Regions from separate parts of the Streptomyces sp. NPDC093111 genome, predicted to be linked through region 4. Evidence: riboswitches for the same ligand, from Rfam matches in the RefSeq annotation. Region 4 holds a riboswitch; each other region holds the start of a gene.

Region 1 (4,250 bases), on a different contig from region 4:
CGAGGGCGGGCAGCTGCTCGACCGTGCGGGCCGAGGCGATCGGAGCGACGACGGTGGGGCGGGAGGCCAGCCAGGCCAGGGCGACGGTGGCCGGCTCGGCGTCGTGCGCCTCGGCGACCGCGTCGAGCGCGGCGAGCACCTTCTGGCCCCGCTCGGTCTCCAGGTGCTTGGCCGCTCCCTCGGCGCGGACGCTGGCCACGGTGGTGCCGGGGCGGTACTTGCCGGTGAGGAAGCCCGAGGCGAGCCCGAAGTACGGCACGGCGGCGAGGCCGGCCCGCTCGGCGGTCTCCAGGAGGGCGCCCTCGTAGGTCTCGCGGGAGACCAGGTTGTAGTGCGGCTGGAGGGCGACGTAGCGGGCGAGCCCCTCGGCCTCGGCGAAGTCGAGCGAGGCGCGCAGCCGCTCCGGGGAGATGTTGGAGGCGGCGACGGCCCGGACCTTGCCGTCCTTCACCAGCTGGTCGAGCGCGGTGACGATCTCCTCGACCGGCACCGACTCGTCGTCGAAGTGCGTGTAGAAGAGGTCGATGTAGTCCGTGCCGAGGCGGCGCAGCGACTCCTCGACGGCGCCCTTGATGGTGGCCGCGCCGAGCCCCTTGAAGCGGGGGTGGGCACCGGCCTTGGTCGCCACGAGGACGTCGGCGCGCTTGCCGCGGGAGGCGAGCCAGCGGCCGATGACGGTCTCGGACTCACCGCCCTCGTGGCCCTCGGCCCACGCGGAGTAGACGTCGGCGGTGTCGACGAAGTTGCCGCCCGCGGCGGTGTACGCGTCGAGGACGGCGAAGGACTGCGCCTCGTCGGCGCTCCAGCCGAAGACGTTGCCGCCGAGGGCGAGCGGGAAGACGTGCAGGTCGGAGGAGCCCAGCTTGCGGAGAGAAGTCATGGGTTGATCAACCCCCCGCACGGCCGGGCCTATTCCGCTTCGGCGAAGGACGTCCGGACGGATGTCCGGGCGCGGGCCCCGGCGGACGTCAGAGGCTGAGGCCCTTCGACCGCAGCCAGCTCGCCGGGTCGATGCCGCCGCCGGACGGGGTGTGGACCTCCAGGTGGAGGTGGGGGCCGGTGACGTTGCCGGTGGCGCCGACCCGGCCGATGGTGTCGGCGGTGCCGACGGACTGGCCCGCGCCGACCGTCATCGAGGACAGGTGGCAGTACCAGACCTCGGTGCCGTCCTCGAGTTCGAGGACGATCCGGTAGCCGTACGAGCCGGACCAGCCGGCCGACTTCACGGTGCCGCTGTGGACGGCCTTGACCGGGGTGCCGGTGGGCGCGGCGAAGTCCAGGCCGGTGTGGTAGCCGGAGGACCACATCGAGCCGGCCTCGCCGTAGGTGGAGGTCAGCGTGTACGAGGAGGTGGGCAGCGAGTAGCTGGCGGCCAGCTTGGCCAGGCGCTCGGCCTCGGCCTTCGCCGCGGCTTCCGCCTCGGCCTTCTTCTTCGCCTCGGCCGCCGCCTTCTCCGCCGCCTCGGCCTTCGCCTCGGCCTCCTTCGCCGCCTTCTCGGCGGCGGCCTTCTGCGCCGCCTCCTTCTCGGCGGTGTCGGCGGCGGCCTGCTGCTGCTCGGCCTGCTGGAGGATGCGGGCGCGCAGCGCCTCGCCGGCGTCGGCGGCCTGCTGCTTGGACCCCGCGGGCGCGTCGGCGGAGGTGCTGTCCTCGGGCGCGGTGTAGGTGAGGGCGGTGAGCGGCTGCGCGTTGTTCGCGACCTGCGCGCTGTCGCCGGAGCCCTTGTCCTTGCCGCCGATCAGGTCGCCGATGCCGGGGAGCGCGGAGGCGTCGGGCAGGTCGAGGTCCGGCAGGGAGATGGCGACCGGGGGCTTCTCCTGCGCGGTGGCCAGGCCGCCCGCGCCGACGGCGGCGATGACGCCGACACCGAGGACGGTGGAGGAGCGGGCGAAGTTGGAGCGCTGCTTGACGACCCGGTGCCGGCCGCCGGAGCGGTTCTGGGCCCGCAGCGAGTCCTCGGTGGGGTTCCATTCCTCCCCGCCCGCGCCCGCGGCGCCATGGGCGCCGAAAGAGTCGAAGGGGGCTTCGGGAGCAGGGGTGTCGGACGCCACGGAGGCGCTCTCCTTTCCTTCCTTCTCGCCTACCGGGTTAGCTGACGGGTTCGGAGCAGGAAGGTCTCCTACGGGTGTGCCGCACGGGTGCGGCGTGGCCCGATTCACCCCAAGTGGTGGTTCCCCGGTTCCCTTGCGGGATTCGGCGCACGCGCACGGTGCCGTCTCTTGCGACGGCTGTGACGACCGCGCTGCGTTATCGAACGTTAATAGACACGGCCTCCCGATTCCAAGCCGTTCCCCTTGATCATTAGCTGAATTGAGAGGGAATGGCCCGAGTTGACCCCCGGTCAGACAGGATCCGCGTCACAGCGGGAATCTGACGTTGCATCAATTGTTATCGGAGCGACACCCCTCGACTACGTCCCGTCACCACCGTTCCGAGGCCCGTCCGGAGGCCCTTCCCGCGACCCGTCCCGAGGCACCTCCCGCGACCCGTCCCGAGGCGCCCCCCGCCCCCCTTCGGACGGCGCCCCCGCCGACGTCTCCGGGGCCTCCTCCGGCGGCACCACCGGCATGGTCCGGCGCCGTTCCGGCTGTCCCGCCGCCGGGCGGCTCACCGCGAGCAGCGCCATGTCGTCGTTCGAACCCCCGCCGGTGTGCCGGCGCACATCCGCCACCAGCGCGTCCAGGAGTTCCTCCGGGCCGGGGAAGAGCCGCCCCGCGAGCCGCTCCGCCGGATCGTAGAAGACCCCGCGCGCGTCCCGCGCCTCCGAGAGACCGTCCGTGTAGAGCAGCAGCGTCGCGCCCACCGGGTACGGCCTCTCGTCGGCCCGGTCGGGCCACATCGCCAGCTCTCCCATCCCCAGCGGCAGCGCGGGCTCGGTCGGCTGGAGCCGACCGACCCCGCCGTCCCCGTACAGCAGCAGCGGCTCCGGGTGCCCCCGGTTCACGACCCGCACGACACCGCCGCCACCGCCGCCACCACCCTCGGCGCGCGGGATCTCCGCGAGGACCGCCGTCGTGAACCCCTCGAAGGCGTCGAGCCCGTCCCGCCGCGTGCCCTCGCGGTCCAGCGCCCCTTCCAGCCGCTGTGCCACGCCCTCCAGCGTGGGCTCCAGCTCGGCCGCCTCCCGGAAGGCGCCGATGACCACGGCCACGGCCTCCACCGCGTCGAGCCCCTTGCCCCGCACGTCGCCGACGATCAGCCGTACGCCGTAGGGCGTGTCCTGGACGGCGAACAGGTCGCCGCCGATGAACGCGTCGGCCTGCGCCGCCTCGTACCGGGCCGCGATCCGCAGCCCGCCGATCCGCTCGGCGGGCGTCGGCAGCACCGCCTTCTGCACCGTCGCCGCGATCACCCGCGCCGACGCGAGCCGCTCGCCGCTGCGCCGCACCACCCGGTTGATCAGCATGGCGAGCGCCGCGACGGTGAGGATGGTCAGCGTCTCGGTGAGCGAGGCGACATGGCGGGCCGTGCCGTTGTGGATGTGCAGGCCGATGGTGGCGAGGACGACGGCGGTGCCCGTCAGGAAGGTCGTCAGCGTGGAGAAGAAGGGGGCGGCGATCAGCGGCGCCGCCGAGAACAGCGGCGCCGCGGTGTACTCGGGCGGTGTCGCCAGGTCGAAGCAGACACCGCCCACGACGATCAGCGGGGGAAGGGCACGGATGAAGCGACGGGCGACCGGGAACGGGAGCCGGCCCTCGTCGCCCTCTCCGTCACCGGGCCTGCCGGGGGCCCCGTGCCGCACCGCTGCTCGCGCCACCTCTGCTCTCCCGCCTGGACCTGGGCCCGACCCGAGGGCGACGGGAGGACCCGCGCCCTCCCCAGGGTGCGGTCAGCCGGTGCCCGTCGGCGACTCCCGCGCGGCCGACTGGCGTACGGCCGGCCGGACGGCGAGCCGCCCGCCCCGGGACAGCGCCGCCATGGCCGCCGCGCAGCCGAGCCCGACCGCGCACAGCGTCAGCCAGGGCACCGCCGACCAGCCGGTGAGGTCGAGCAGGGCGCCCGTGCCCAGGTTCCCCAGGGTGATGCCGATCCCGCAGACGGTGTTGTAGAGCCCGTAGTGGGTGGCGACCCAGCGGTTCTCGGCGAGCGCGACGACGGTGTCCATCTCGTACGGGTAGAGCACCGCGTTCGCCGTCGCCAGGAGCGCCGCGCACAGCAGCAGCCCCGGCAGCGAACGGCCGCCGCCCAGCAGCGCCGGCGGCAGGAACGCCACGCCCATCAGCCCGAGCCCGAGCACCAGACACCGCTCCCGG
Region 2 (4,250 bases), on a different contig from region 4:
GAGTGCCTGCCCCAGGTCGTGGTGGACATGCCGCGCCGGGACCTGGTCGTGCACGGCGGTGTCGTGGTGGCCCGCGACGGGGAGTTCCTCGCCTGAGCGGCGGGCCGCGGGCTGCGGGCCGCAGGCCCTAGCCGTACCGCTGCCTAGCCGGCCAGTGAGGCGTACCGGATACCGGTGAGCTCCTCGGACGCGGTCCACAGGCGCTCGCCGGAGGTGTCGTCGAGGGTCCAGCCGGCCCGCCAGGAACGGGTGGGCGGGCCGCGCCAGCCCAGCTTGGGGCCGATGAAGGCGTCGGGGCGCACGCCGGGGGCGGTGGCGGCGTACAGGGTGGGCAGCGCGCCGCCGGTGGCGGGCTGGGCGATGATCCGGTTGCCCAGTTCCATCAGGCGCGCGGCGGTCTTGCGGCCCTCCTGTCGGGGGCCGGCCGTCTGCAGGTTGGTGGCGGCGTAGCCGGGGTGGGCGGCGGCCGCGACGATCCCGGAGCCGGCGGCGGCCAGGCGGCGGGAGAGTTCGTGGACGAAGAGGAGGTTGGCCGTCTTGGACCGCCCGTAGGCGATCCAGCGCCGGTAGCCGCGTTCGGCGTTGAGGTCGGTGTGGTCCAGGTCGGCGAGCGCGTGGAAGCCGCTGGAGAGGCTGACGATCCGGGCGTCCGGGGTGCGCAGCAGCTGGGGCATGAGCAGCCCGGTGAGCGCGAAGTGGCCGAGGTGGTTCACGCCGAACTGGGTTTCGAAGCCGTCGGCGGTGCGGCCGTGGGGCAGGGCCATCACGCCCGCGTTGTTGACGAGCAGGTCGAGTCGCTCGTCGGCTTCGGCGCGGGCGGCGGCGAAGGCGCGCACGGAGGCGAGGTCGCCGAGGTCGAGCGGTGCGAACGCGGCGGAGGCGTGCGGGACCTCGTCGCGCAGCCGGGACAGGGCGGCCTCGCCGCGGGTGCGGCTGCGGCAGGCGAGGACGACGTGGGCCCCGGCGCGGGCCAGCTCGCGGGCGGTGACGTATCCGATGCCGCTGTTGGCTCCGGTGACCACCGCCGTGCGCCCTCCCTGGGAGGGGATGTTCCGCGCGTTCCAGCCCGTCATCTCCGATGGCTCCTTCCGGCCGTGGTGCCCCCATGCTGCCGCTACCGAGGGTAACGACAATCATAGGGACACCTCGGCGAAGCGCCTCGGCCGGGAGAGCTCGCGCGGTGCCGTCAGTAGGCGCTGTTGACGTTGTCGATCGAGCCGTAGCGGTCGGCCGCGTAGTTGCAGGCGGCGGTGATGTTGGCGACCGGGTCGTACAGGTCGAAGGGGGTGCCGGCGACGTGGTAGGCCCGGAAGGTGGGCTCGATCACCTGGAGCAGGCCCTTGGACGGGGTGCCGGCGAGGGCGTTGGAGTCCCAGTTGTTGATGGCCAGCGGGTTGCCCGAGGACTCGCGCATGATGTTGCGGTGGATGCCGTCGTAGGTGCCAGGGATGCCGTTCTTGGCCATGATGGCGAGCGACTCGCGGATCCAGCCGTCCAGGTCGTTCGAGTACGAGATGGCGGCGGCGGAGGAGACGGCGGGCGCCTGGGCCGCGGCCTGGACCACGGCGGGCGAGGCGGCGGACGCCTGACGGGCGACCGCCGGGAGCGCGGCGGCGGCGCCGGTCGCGGCGGCCGGACGCGCCGCCGCCGGGCGCGCGGCGTTGTCGGTGCCCTTGGCGTTCCCGGTGTCGAGGGCGAGTCGCAGGCCGGGACGGATGAGGCTCGGGTCCGCGCCGACGGCGGCGCGGTTGTCGCGGTAGATCGTCTTCCAGCCGCCGCTCACGTGGTGCTTCCGGGCGATTTTCGAGAGCGAGTCGCCGGCGACCACGGAATAGCGCACGAGACCGTTCGTCTTCACCGTCTGGGCCACGGCCTTTTCGACTGCGACGGATGTGACGGACGCGACGTTCGCCACCGAGTGGACGGCCCTCGGGGCGCTCGGGGTCTGGGCCGACGCGCCGGTGGCCGCGGCGAGCGGCAGGGCGAGTGCGGCGCTGCCGGTGATGCCGACGACGGCCAGCCCTCGGGCGAGCGGGGTGGTCGTGCGGCGGCGGTGCTTCCCGGTTCCACGCATGGCGCATTCCTCTCCTTCGCCTGCGAGGTGAGCTGTCGGGTTCGAGCAGGAGCTGCCCGGCCGCGCTGGCGCGCGGCTTCACCCCGAGCCGCCCCGGAGACCGGGACGGCGGAGAACCTGGGTCCCCCGCTCCTGCCGTACGGGTGAGTGAGTGCGGTGCCCGGGCGGCGGCAGGATTCGGCGTTCCGTCCGGATGACGGGTGACCGTAGGCGAAGGCGAACGGCGAGAACAAGCGCCTGATTCGCAAAAGCAAGCAGATCTTTTACGGGGCGGAAATGGATCAATCGACGCGTCGTGATCCTTTTCCCCAACTCGTTCCCGGGGGTTCGCGCATGACGCCACGACAGCATTCCGGGAGAATGCCCGACCGTGACTCAGATCACCAGGCCCTACTTAATAGGACATGTCCGAATCCAATGGATTTGAGAACTTAGCCTCGATCCTCCGTGACGGTCCGTCGGTTCCTTCGGCGGGCCGTTTCGGCTGTTCGGACTGGTGGCAGCCGGGCTGATGGCCCGGCTGTCGCGTCGGGTGGGCGTCGGTGATCACGCCGGTCCAGGGCAGTGGCGGGCGAACCGCACCGCTGTGCCGGCCGGCTTCCGCACGTGCTCGCGCACGCCGGCCCGAGCGGTCAGTCGGCGGCCGGGAACAGGGGTGGCGGGGGCAGCCCCTTTGGCGTGTGTCACGATCTCCCCCGACCTGTGGGGGGTGTTGCTGAATGGCGCAGGACATTGCGCTGCGGCCGGTGGTGGATCCGGCCCTCGAAGGCGCGGAGCGCGCGCTGCTGGAGAAGTCCGCCGACGGACTCTTCCCAGCCACGCTGCCGCTGCCCGAGGATCCGGGGCTGGGCGGCCGTACCAAGGCGGACATCTGGACGGCCCTGGGGGTCTCCGCGGTGTGCGCGCTCCTGCCGGTGACGATCCTGTGGGCGCTGATCGGCGTGTGGCCCGGCCTGGCCGTCGGGCTCGCGGCGCAGGCGGGGCTGATCTGGGTCGGGGTCCAGTTCGGGTTCGAGGCGTTCGTCCTGACCGTCGTGGGCGTGCACCTGCTGGCCTGGCTGCTGATCGTCGTCCTCGGCTGCGGGACCGACGAGCGGCAGCGGGTGGCCCGGCTGCGCCACGGCCGCTACTACCTGGCCGAGGACTTCGGCGACGACTCCCTGCGCGAGCTGCTGGGCCACTCGCCGCTGCGCCGGATGGAACGCGCCCAGGCCGCCGTGACGGCGGTACTCCAGTCGCAGGTCGACCGGGAAGGGCTGCTGGACGACATCGCCAACGACGTGACGCTGCCGGCCCAACAGTACGAGATCGCCCAGCGCCTGGCCGAGCTGACCCGGCTGGCGCGGAGGGTGCGCACCGCTGCCGGGGACGCCTCCGGCTCGCGGGTGGAGGAGGTGCTGCGGACTCAGCGGCAGGCGCTGCGGCTGTCGTCGAGCGCGCTGGAGGAGCGGGTGGAGGCGCTGGAGCGGTACGCCGAGAACACCCGCGCGGCGGACGCGGCGTACCGCGAGTGGGAGGCCGTACGAGAGCTGGAGCAACTCGGCGAGGACATGCACGAGCTGGTGGTGAACACGGTGCGGGACGAGCTGGCCGTCGCCGAGATCGAGGGGCTCGCCGACCGGTCCCGGTTCCAGGACCTGCACCGGATGCTGGACGAGGCGCGGGAGGCGGGGCTGCTGGCCACGCGGTTCGCCGACGAGCCGGCCGACCGCCGGTCCGGCGACAGCGGCCGGGCGTGAGGGGGAGGACGACATGACGCGGACATCCCAGCCGAGACGCGCGTTCCACTCCGGCCGCGGCAAGAAGACCTTCGACCGGATCCCGGGCGGGTTCTACCTGGTCGGCGTCCTGGTGATCCTCTTCGAGGTGGTCACGCTCGGCGCCGTGGGCCTGGCCCTGGCCGTCGGCGACCCGAGCGACGACGGGGCATCCCCGGACAAGCAACCCCGGCGGGTCGAGGTCACCTACATCGCGACGGGCGACCACCCCTCGGTGAACCTCACCGTCGGGGAGGCGAACGGCGACCACACGCCCCACGGGGTCGTCATCCTGCCGTACCGCAAGACCGTCGAGCTGGCGGCGGGCGCCGACTTCTATCTGGACGTCAGAAGCCGCGAGGACCAGGAAGGGGGCACTCTCACGTGCACCGTGCTGGTCGGCGGCAAGGTGGTCCAGC
Region 3 (4,250 bases), on a different contig from region 4:
GCCTCCCCTGTCGCTTCCGGCCCTCTTCACACGCACGTCCCCGCACACGGTACGGGACCGAGTGCGGGGACGTACGGATCAGAGCAGGTGTCAGCCCTTGAAGCGCGGGAAGGCGCTGCGGCCGGCGTAGACCGCGGCGTCGTCGAGGATCTCCTCGATGCGCAGCAGCTGGTTGTACTTGGCGACGCGCTCGGAGCGGGCCGGGGCGCCGGTCTTGATCTGGCCGCAGTTGGTGGCGACGGCGAGGTCGGCGATGGTGACGTCCTCGGTCTCGCCGGAGCGGTGCGACATCATGCACTTGAAGCCGCTGCGCTGGGCCAGCTCGACGGCGTCCAGGGTCTCGGTCAGCGAGCCGATCTGGTTGACCTTGACCAGGAGGGCGTTCGCGGAGCCCTCCTCGATGCCGCGGGCGAGGCGCTCCGGGTTGGTGACGAACAGGTCGTCGCCGACCAGCTGCACCTTGGCGCCCAGCTTGTCGGTGATGACCTTCCAGCCGGCCCAGTCGTCCTCGAACAGCGGGTCCTCGATGGAGACCAGCGGGTACGCGGAGACGAGCTCCTCGTAGTACTCGGTCATCTCGGCGGCCGAGCGGGACTTGCCCTCGAACTCGTACTTGCCGTCCTTGTAGAACTCGGAGGCGGCGCAGTCGAGCGCGAGCGCGATGTCCTTGCCCGGGACGTAGCCGGCCTGCTTGACGGCCTCCAGGATGAGGTCGAGCGCGGCGCGGTTGGACTCCAGGTTCGGGGCGAAGCCGCCCTCGTCGCCGAGGCCGGTGGACAGGCCCTTGTCCTTCAGGACCTTCTTGAGGGTGTGGTAGACCTCGGTGCCCCAGCGCAGGGCCTCGGAGAAGGACTCGGCGCCGATCGGCGCGATCATGAACTCCTGGATGTCCACGTTGGAGTCGGCGTGCGAGCCGCCGTTCAGGATGTTCATCATCGGAACGGGCAGCAGGTGCGCGTTCGGGCCGCCGAGGTAGCGGAAGAGCGGCAGGTCCGAGGCCTCGGACGCGGCGTGCGCGACGGCGAGGGAGACGCCGAGGATGGCGTTGGCGCCGAGCGAGGACTTGTCCGGGGTGGCGTCCAGGTCGAACATCGCCTGGTCGATCAGACGCTGCTCGGTGGCGTCGTAGCCGACGAGCTCCGGGCCGATCTGCTCGATGACCGCGAGGACGGCCTTCTCGACACCCTTGCCCTGGTAACGGTTGGGGTCACCGTCGCGGAGCTCAAGGGCCTCGAACGCACCGGTGGAGGCACCGGACGGCACGGCAGCACGACCGGTGCTGCCGTCGTCGAGGCCGACCTCGACCTCGACCGTGGGGTTGCCTCGGGAGTCCAGGATTTCCCGGGCTACGACGACGTCGATGGACGGCACGAGCATCTCCTTCTGGGATGTGACGCTGGTTGTGACGCATGCGGCAAGGTCTCGTTCGCCTTGCGACATGAGCCTAACCGGCTCCGGGCCTCCGGCCAGCCGGACGCCCGCCCCCTGGGACGAAAAAGGACCCAAGGGCACGTATCTGAGGACGAAAGACCCGTCACTACCGATCGGTAGGGGTCTGAACGGGGAAACCCCGGTCCGGAGCGCACGGGGGAAGGCGCTACGGACCGGGGTGGTCACCGCGGGTGGGTCGTCAGGCTCACTTGAGGTGGAGCTGCTGGCCCGGGTAGATCAGGTCGGCGTTGTCGACGACGTCCTTGTTCAGCTCGAACAGCTTGGCCCAGCCGCCCTTGACGCCGTGCGCCTGGGCGATCTTGCTGAGGGTGTCGCCGGCGACGACCTTGTACTCGCCGTCGCCCTTCTGCACCTTCTTGCCGGTCGGAGTGGTGACCGTCTTCTTGGAGACGGTCTTCTTCGACGTGGTCTTCGGCGCCTGGCGCTGCTCGCTGCGGGTCGTCGGCTGCTCGGTGGAGCGCTTCGACGAGGAGGAGCTGGAGGAGGAAGAGGAGGAGCTGGGGCTCGACGAGCTCGACGAGGCGGAGCCACCGTCGTACGCGGCGTTGGAGAGACCCACGCCACAGCTCGGCCACGCGCCCTTGCCCTGGCCGGCCAGGACCTTCTCGGCGATGGCGATCTGCTGCGACTTCGACGCCTGGTTGGCGGTCGCGGCGTAGGCGGTGCCGCCGTACGCGGCCCAGGTGGAGGCCGAGAACTGCAGGCCGCCGTAGTAACCGTTGCCGGTGTTGATGGACCAGTTGCCGCCGGACTCGCACGCGGCGACGGCGTCCCACTCGGAGGTGGTGGCGGCCGAGGCGGTGCCCGCGGTCATCAGCGGGGCGGCGACGGCGACACCGGTGACGCCGACGAGCGTGGCGACGCGGGTGGCCTTGGAGGGACGGCGGTGTTTGCCCTTGTTACCGGAAAACAGCATGGGAATTCTCCTCACCGACGCCTACGAGGTGAGCTGTCGGGTTCGGGCGAGTGAGTTGCCCGGCCGCGTGTCCTTGCACGCGGCTTCACCCCAAGCCGATCGTCGGCCGTCTGTCTCAACGGCCGGGGCCGGCACTTACCTTGGGTCCCCCGGTCCTGCCTTCGGCGCTTGCGCGACGACTTCCCGTCGGTCGGCGGCAGGATTCGGCGTACCGGTCGACGGGGCCCGCGGTGGCGAGCGGTGATGACCGTAGACATAGACCCGGGGGAAGTTCAAAGACCATCAACCCGGAAATATCGCCCCTACTTGCTCCCCCGGGAGGGGTGTTTGCGCAGGTGAGGGGCGACGCAAGCAAACTTTGCGGACGTGACACGCCAGTTCGGCAAGAGAGACCCATGTCTCACTTACTCATAACGGACATTCAGCAGCGAACTACTCCGCCGCCGCGACGGTTTCGGCCTTCAACTCAAGGCTCTGACCAGGGATGATGAGGTCCGGGTCGGCGCCGACCGTGTTCTTGTTGGCGTCATAGAGGGCGGCCCACCCGCCGGGCAGCGCGTTCTCCTGCGCAATGTCCGACAGGCTGTCACCCGGCTTGACGGTGTATTCGTCGGCCTTGCCCGAGTTGTCCGCCTTCTTCCCGGCGACCGCGCTCTCCGCCGAGCCCTTACCGCCGGTCACGTCACCCGTCGACCCGTCAGCCGGGGCCGCGTGACGCCCGGATTCAGGCGTGGTGTCCGAGTTGCCCGAATTCTCCGACGCGGCGTCACCGCGGTGCTTGCCCGTGCCGGGAGAGGCCGGGTCCGTCGCGTCGGGCGTACCGGGCGTCACCGGCGTACCGGGCGTGACGGAGCCGTCCGGCGTGCCCGGCGTCGCGGAGCCGTCGGGGGTGGCCGGGGTCGCGGGCGGGGTCGTGGCGGTGCCCGACGGGGTGGCCGGGGTCACCGGGGCGGCCGGGGTGGCCGGGGTCGTGGTGCTCGCCCCCGAGCCGGCCGGACGGCCGTCCGTCCGGTTGGACTCGGCGACCGGGCCCGTGGACGCCTTGGGCTTCGCGGCGGACCCCGGGGAGACGGCGGGCTTCCTGCCGTCGTTCTTCAGGCCGGCGATCGGGGCGCAGGTGGCCCACTGGGTGTCGCCCGCGGCGAGCGCCTTGTCGGCGATGGCGATCTGCTGCGCCCGGCTGGCGAGGTCGGGGCTCGGCGCGTACGCCAGGCCGCCGTGCTTCTCCCAGCTCTCCTGGGTGAACTGGAGACCGCCGTAGAGCCCGTTGCCGAAGTTGGCGCTCCACGCGCCGCCCGACTCGCATTCGGCGACCCGGTCCCAGGTCGGGGCGTCCGCCGCGGAGGCGGAGCCGGTGGCGAGCAACGGCAGGGCCAGGGCCGAGCCGGTGACACCCGCCGCGACGACGAGGGCGGGGGCCTGGCGGGGTCTGCGGTGTCGTCCGTTCCCGGAGCGCATACGGACTGCCTTTCGCGTGGCGGCTGAGATTCCGGTGAACGTAGCGGCATTCGAACGTGAGTCACAAGTCGATGCAGCGGAGATCACGCGAAGATCACATTCTTGACGCCCCGTCAGCTATGCGTCAGTCGCGCGGCCCTTTGTGGGAAGCGCTGAACTCCACCGGAAGCGTGCGCAGGCCACGCATGATCAGCCCGCCGCGCCACCGCAGTTCCTCCGGGTCGGCCCCAAGTCGCAGGTCCGGCAGGCGAGTCAGGAGCGTCGCCAGCGCCGTCTGCCCCTCCAGGCGCGCCAGCGGAGCCCCCAGACAGTAGTGGATGCCGTGCCCGTACCCGAGATGCTGGTTGTCGCGCCGCGCCAGATCCAGGGTGCCGGGCCGGTCGAACCTCTCCGGATCGCGGTCGGCGGCGGCCAGCACCACGAG
Region 4 (4,250 bases):
CCTCCACGGGCCGCTCGGCGGGCTCGACCGCGTACATCCACGCGATCTTGTGCCGCAGCTGGGTGAGGAGCGCGGTGAGCGGCGGGCTGCCGGACGCCTGGGCCAGCGTCTCGTGGAACCAGGCGCCGAGGGAGCCCAGGTCGTCGCCCTGGCCGCGCCTGGCCCGCTCCTGCCCCAGCCTGACCAGCCCGCGCAGCACCTTGAGGTGCGCCTCGGTGCGGCGCTGGGCGGCGCGGGCGGCCCCCAGCGGCTCCAGGAGGGTCCGGACGTCGAGCAGGTCGGCCGCCTCCTGCTCGGTGGGCTCGGCGACATGGGCGCCGGCGTGCCGGCGGGTGACCACGAAGCCCTCGGACTCCAGGGTGCGCAGTGCCTCGCGGACCGGGACGCGGGAGACGCCGTAGCGGCGGGCGAGTTGCTCCTCGGTCAGCCGGGCGCCCCGCTCGAAGACGCCGGAGACGATGTCGTCCCGGATCGCCGTGCATACCGAGTGCGCGGGAACACGCATGGCCGACCTCCGTAATGTGATCCGCGCGAAACCCCGTCGAGTGGCGCCCGTCCCGCGACTCTCGCGAACTCTATTGCAGGACGTCGGAATTTCCGATGCCGCCCGGTAATTCGGCCACAAAAAAGAAGCCCCGGCTCGTTCGAGCCGGGGCTTCTTCACAGAATTCACACGTCAGACGTGGACCCCGCGGGCACGGAGGTAGGTGATCGGGTTGATGTCCGATCCGTACTCGGCGCTCGTGCGGGCCTCGAAGTGGAGGTGCGGGCCGGTCGAGTTGCCGGAGGAGCCGGAGATGCCGATCTGCTCGCCGGGGGTGACCGTCTGGCCGACGGAGACGCCGATCGAGGAGAGGTGACCGTACTGGGTGTACGTGCCGTCGTTCATCTTGATGACGATGTTGTTGCCGTAGGCGCCGCCCCAGCCGGCCTCGACGACGGTGCCCGAGCCCACGGAGACGACCTGCGAGCCGTAGGAGGCGTGGAAGTCGATGCCGGAGTGGTGGCCGGAGGACCAGAGCGAGCCGCCGGTCTTGTAGCCGGTGCTCACGTACGAGCCGGAGACGGGGAGCTGGAAGGAGCTCAGGCGCTTGCGCTCGGCCTCACGGGCGGCGCGCTCCTTGGCGGCGCGGAGCTCCTTGGCACGGGCCTCGGCCTTGCGCTTCGCCTCGGCGGCGGCCTTGGCCCGGGCGGCGGTCTCGACCGCCTCCTTCTCCTGGGCGGCGGCCTGGGCGTCGACCCGGTCGGCGAGGGACTCGGCGGTGATCACCTGGGTGAGGCCGGTGTCCTCGGGGGAGACGGGCTCCGTGTCGGCGGCGAACGCCGGGGAGGCCAGGGTGCCGATGACGCCGGTGGTCGCGAGGGTCGCCACACCGGCGATGCCCACTCCGCGGCGCGCCAGACGGCTCGGTCCACGATGCTTCCCGGTGGCACGGGTGAACGCCATGTAGTGGCTGATCCTTTCCTTCCCTCTCGCCTACCGGGTTAGCTGACGGGTTCGGAGCAGGAAGGTCTCCTACGGGCCCCTCCGCTCGCTGAGCGAAGGCGTCCGATTCACCCCAGGGACTGCGTTGGGTCCCCGGCTCCCCAGGCTCGCGCCTTACGGGGACTCGGCGATGACTGCCCGTTGCCGCGGATGCGGCGTCGTACTACGGACGAACAGTCGGATCGAAGCTAGGCCGATCTTCTGTCAATCGCCAAACAGACACGCCTTTTTGTAAGACATGCCACAGGGCAGAAGACCACACTTCTCAACAATACGGACAAACGGGAGGACCCCGACGAACCAGGTCGTCGGGGTCCCCGAGTCGGTGTGACAGCGGCTCAATCAGCCGGTCACGACCGTCACTTCACCGATGCCGAGGGCGCGCACCAGCTCCTCGATCTGCGCCGCGTCACCGACGAGCACGGTGACGAGCCGGTCCACCGGGAAGGCGTTGACCACGGCCGCGGTCGCCTCCACGGTGCCGGTCTCGGCGAGCCGCGCGTACAACTGTGCCTGGTAGTCGTCCGCGAGGTGCTGCTCGACCTGGTCGGCGAGCGTGCCCGCGACGGAGGCCGCCGTCTCGTACTTGAGCGGCGCGACGCCCACCAGGTTCTGCACGGCCACATCGCGCTCGGCGTCCGTCAGACCGTCGGCGGCGAGGGTGCGCAGCACCTTCCACAGGTCGTCAAGTGCCGGGCCCGTGTTCGGGGTGTCGACCGAGCCGCTGATGGCGAGCAGCGACGCCCCGTTGCCCTCGCTGTCGGAGCGCAGCACCTGGCCGAAGGAGCGCACGCCGTACGTGTAGCCCTTCTCCTCACGCAGGACGCGGTCCAGACGGGAGGTGAGGGTGCCGCCGAGGCAGTACGTGCCGAGCACCTGGGCCGGCCACACGCGGTCGTGGCGGTCGGCGCCGACGCGGCCGATGAGCAGCTGCGTCTGGACGGCGCCGGGGCGGTCCACGATGACGACCCGGCCGGTGTCGTCGGCCGAGAAGGCCGGCATGCGCCGCCGGTCGGCCGCGGTGCCCGTCCAGGCGCCCAGCGTCTCGGCGAGCACCTTGTCGAGGTCGACGTCGGTGAGGTCGCCGACGACCACGGCGGTGGCCGTGGCGGGCCGCACGTGCGCGTCGAAGAAGGCGCGGACCGCGGTGGCGTCGATCGCGGCGACGGTCTCCTCGGTGCCCTGACGCGGCCGGGAGACGCGCGCGGAGGCCGGGAACAGCTCCTTGGAGAGCTGCTTGGCCGCGCGGCGGGCCGGGTTGGCCGACTCGTGCGGGATCTCATCCAGCCGGTTGCGCACCAGCCGCTCGACCTCGGACTCGTCGAACGCCGGGGCGATCAGCGCCTCGGAGAGCAGGCCGAGCGCCTTGGGGAGCCGGGAGACCGGGACCTCCAGGGAGACCCGTACGCCCGGGTGGTCGGCCGCCGCGTCGAGGGTGGCGCCGCAGCGCTCCAGTTCGGCGGCGAACTCCTCGGCGGAGTGCTGGTCGGTGCCCTCGGACAGGGCACGGGCCATGATCGTGGCCACGCCGTCCAGGCCCTCGGGCTCGGCGTCCAGCGGCGCGTCGAGGGAGATCTCGACGGCCACCACCTGCTGGCCGGGGCGGTGGCAGCGCAGCACGGTCAGCCCGTTGTCCAGGGCGCCGCGTTCCGGGGCGGGGAAGGCCCAGGGCTTGGCCTCGCCCGGCTGGGGCTGCGGATGGAAGGTCATGCTCGTCAAAGACGCGGCCGTGTCGGTCACTGGTCCGCTCCCTCTTCCTCGTCGCTGTCGGCGTCGGCGCCCACCGGTTCGTAGACCAGCACGGCGCGGTTGTCCGGGCGCAGCGTGGCCTTGGCGACCTCCTGCACCTCCTCGGCGCTGATGTCGAGGACCCTGTGCACGGCGGTCAGCGCGAGCTGCGGGTCGCCGAACAGCACCGCGAACCGGCACAGTTCGTCGGCGCGGCCCGCGACCGTGCCGAGGCGGTCGAGCCACTCGCGCTCCAACTGCGCCTGCGCGCGCTCCATCTCCTCGGGCGTCGGGCCCTCGGCGGCGAAGCGGGCCAGCTCGTCGTCGACGGCCGACTCGATCTGCGGCACCTCGACGCCGCCGGAGGTCTTGACGTCCAGCCAGCCCAGCGAGGGCGCGCCGGCCAGCCGCAGCAGCCCGAAGCCCGCCGCGACGGCGGTGCGGTCGCGGCGGACCAGCCGGTTGTGGAGACGGGAGGACTCGCCGCCGCCGAGGATCGTGAGGGCCAGGTCGGCGGCGTCGCACGCGCGCGTGCCGTCGTGCGGCAGCCGGTAGGCGGCCATCAGCGCACGGGCCGGGACCTCCTCCTCGATGACCTCGCGCAGCTGCTCGCCGATCACCTCGGGCAGCTCGCCGGAGCGCGGCTCGGGCTTGCCGTCGTGCCCCGGGATGGAGCCGAAGTACTTCTCGACCCAGGCGAGCGTCTTCTCGGGGTCGATGTCGCCGACGACCGAGAGCACCGCGTTGTTCGGCGCGTAGTACGTGCGGAAGAAGTTCCGCGCGTCCTCCAGGGTGGCGGCGTCCAGGTCGGCCATGGAGCCGATCGGGGTGTGGTGGTACGGGTGGCCCTCGGGGTACGCGAGGGCCGTGAGGCGCTCGAAGGCGGTGCCGTAGGGCACGTTGTCGTACCGCTGGCGGCGCTCGTTCTTGACGACGTCGCGCTGGTTCTCCATGGACTCGTCGTCCAGGGCGGCGAGCAGCGAGCCCATGCGGTCGGCCTCCAGCCAGAGCGCGAGCTCCAGCTGGTGGGCCGGCA

The links. Region 4 has a riboswitch for cyclic di-AMP ahead of AB0Q96_RS19095 (M23 family metallopeptidase). Riboswitches for the same ligand answer to the same signal wherever they lie in the genome.
Region 1: another riboswitch for cyclic di-AMP. It lies ahead of AB0Q96_RS33245 (M23 family metallopeptidase); the one in region 4 lies ahead of AB0Q96_RS19095 (M23 family metallopeptidase).
Region 2: another riboswitch for cyclic di-AMP. It lies ahead of AB0Q96_RS24340 (LysM peptidoglycan-binding domain-containing protein); the one in region 4 lies ahead of AB0Q96_RS19095 (M23 family metallopeptidase).
Region 3: another riboswitch for cyclic di-AMP. It lies ahead of AB0Q96_RS13515 (transglycosylase family protein); the one in region 4 lies ahead of AB0Q96_RS19095 (M23 family metallopeptidase).

The regions. Positions count from the first base shown of each region.
Region 1 covers NZ_JBFBNW010000024.1:91,843-96,092, reverse strand. Annotated here, with positions in the region: gene AB0Q96_RS33250 (aldo/keto reductase) at 1-880, opposite strand, end outside; gene AB0Q96_RS33245 (M23 family metallopeptidase) at 969-2,048, opposite strand; cyclic di-AMP (ydaO/yuaA leader) riboswitch at 2,060-2,206, opposite strand; gene AB0Q96_RS33240 (PP2C family protein-serine/threonine phosphatase) at 2,408-3,658, opposite strand; gene AB0Q96_RS33235 (MFS transporter) at 3,827-4,250, opposite strand, start outside.
Region 2 covers NZ_JBFBNW010000013.1:298,947-303,196, forward strand. Annotated here, with positions in the region: gene AB0Q96_RS24330 (amidohydrolase) at 1-96, shown strand, start outside; gene AB0Q96_RS24335 (oxidoreductase) at 144-1,073, opposite strand; gene AB0Q96_RS24340 (LysM peptidoglycan-binding domain-containing protein) at 1,187-2,074, opposite strand; cyclic di-AMP (ydaO/yuaA leader) riboswitch at 2,079-2,234, opposite strand; gene AB0Q96_RS24345 (hypothetical protein) at 2,794-3,813, shown strand; gene AB0Q96_RS24350 (hypothetical protein) at 3,827-4,250, shown strand, end outside.
Region 3 covers NZ_JBFBNW010000007.1:46,017-50,266, forward strand. Annotated here, with positions in the region: gene eno (phosphopyruvate hydratase) at 91-1,377, opposite strand; gene AB0Q96_RS13515 (transglycosylase family protein) at 1,637-2,368, opposite strand; cyclic di-AMP (ydaO/yuaA leader) riboswitch at 2,372-2,545, opposite strand; gene AB0Q96_RS13520 (transglycosylase family protein) at 2,801-3,826, opposite strand; gene AB0Q96_RS13525 (cytochrome P450) at 3,951-4,250, opposite strand, start outside.
Region 4 covers NZ_JBFBNW010000010.1:120,852-125,101, reverse strand. Annotated here, with positions in the region: gene AB0Q96_RS19100 (GntR family transcriptional regulator) at 1-505, opposite strand, end outside; gene AB0Q96_RS19095 (M23 family metallopeptidase) at 677-1,447, opposite strand; cyclic di-AMP (ydaO/yuaA leader) riboswitch at 1,460-1,626, opposite strand; gene AB0Q96_RS19090 (pitrilysin family protein) at 1,829-3,196, opposite strand; gene AB0Q96_RS19085 (pitrilysin family protein) at 3,223-4,250, opposite strand, start outside.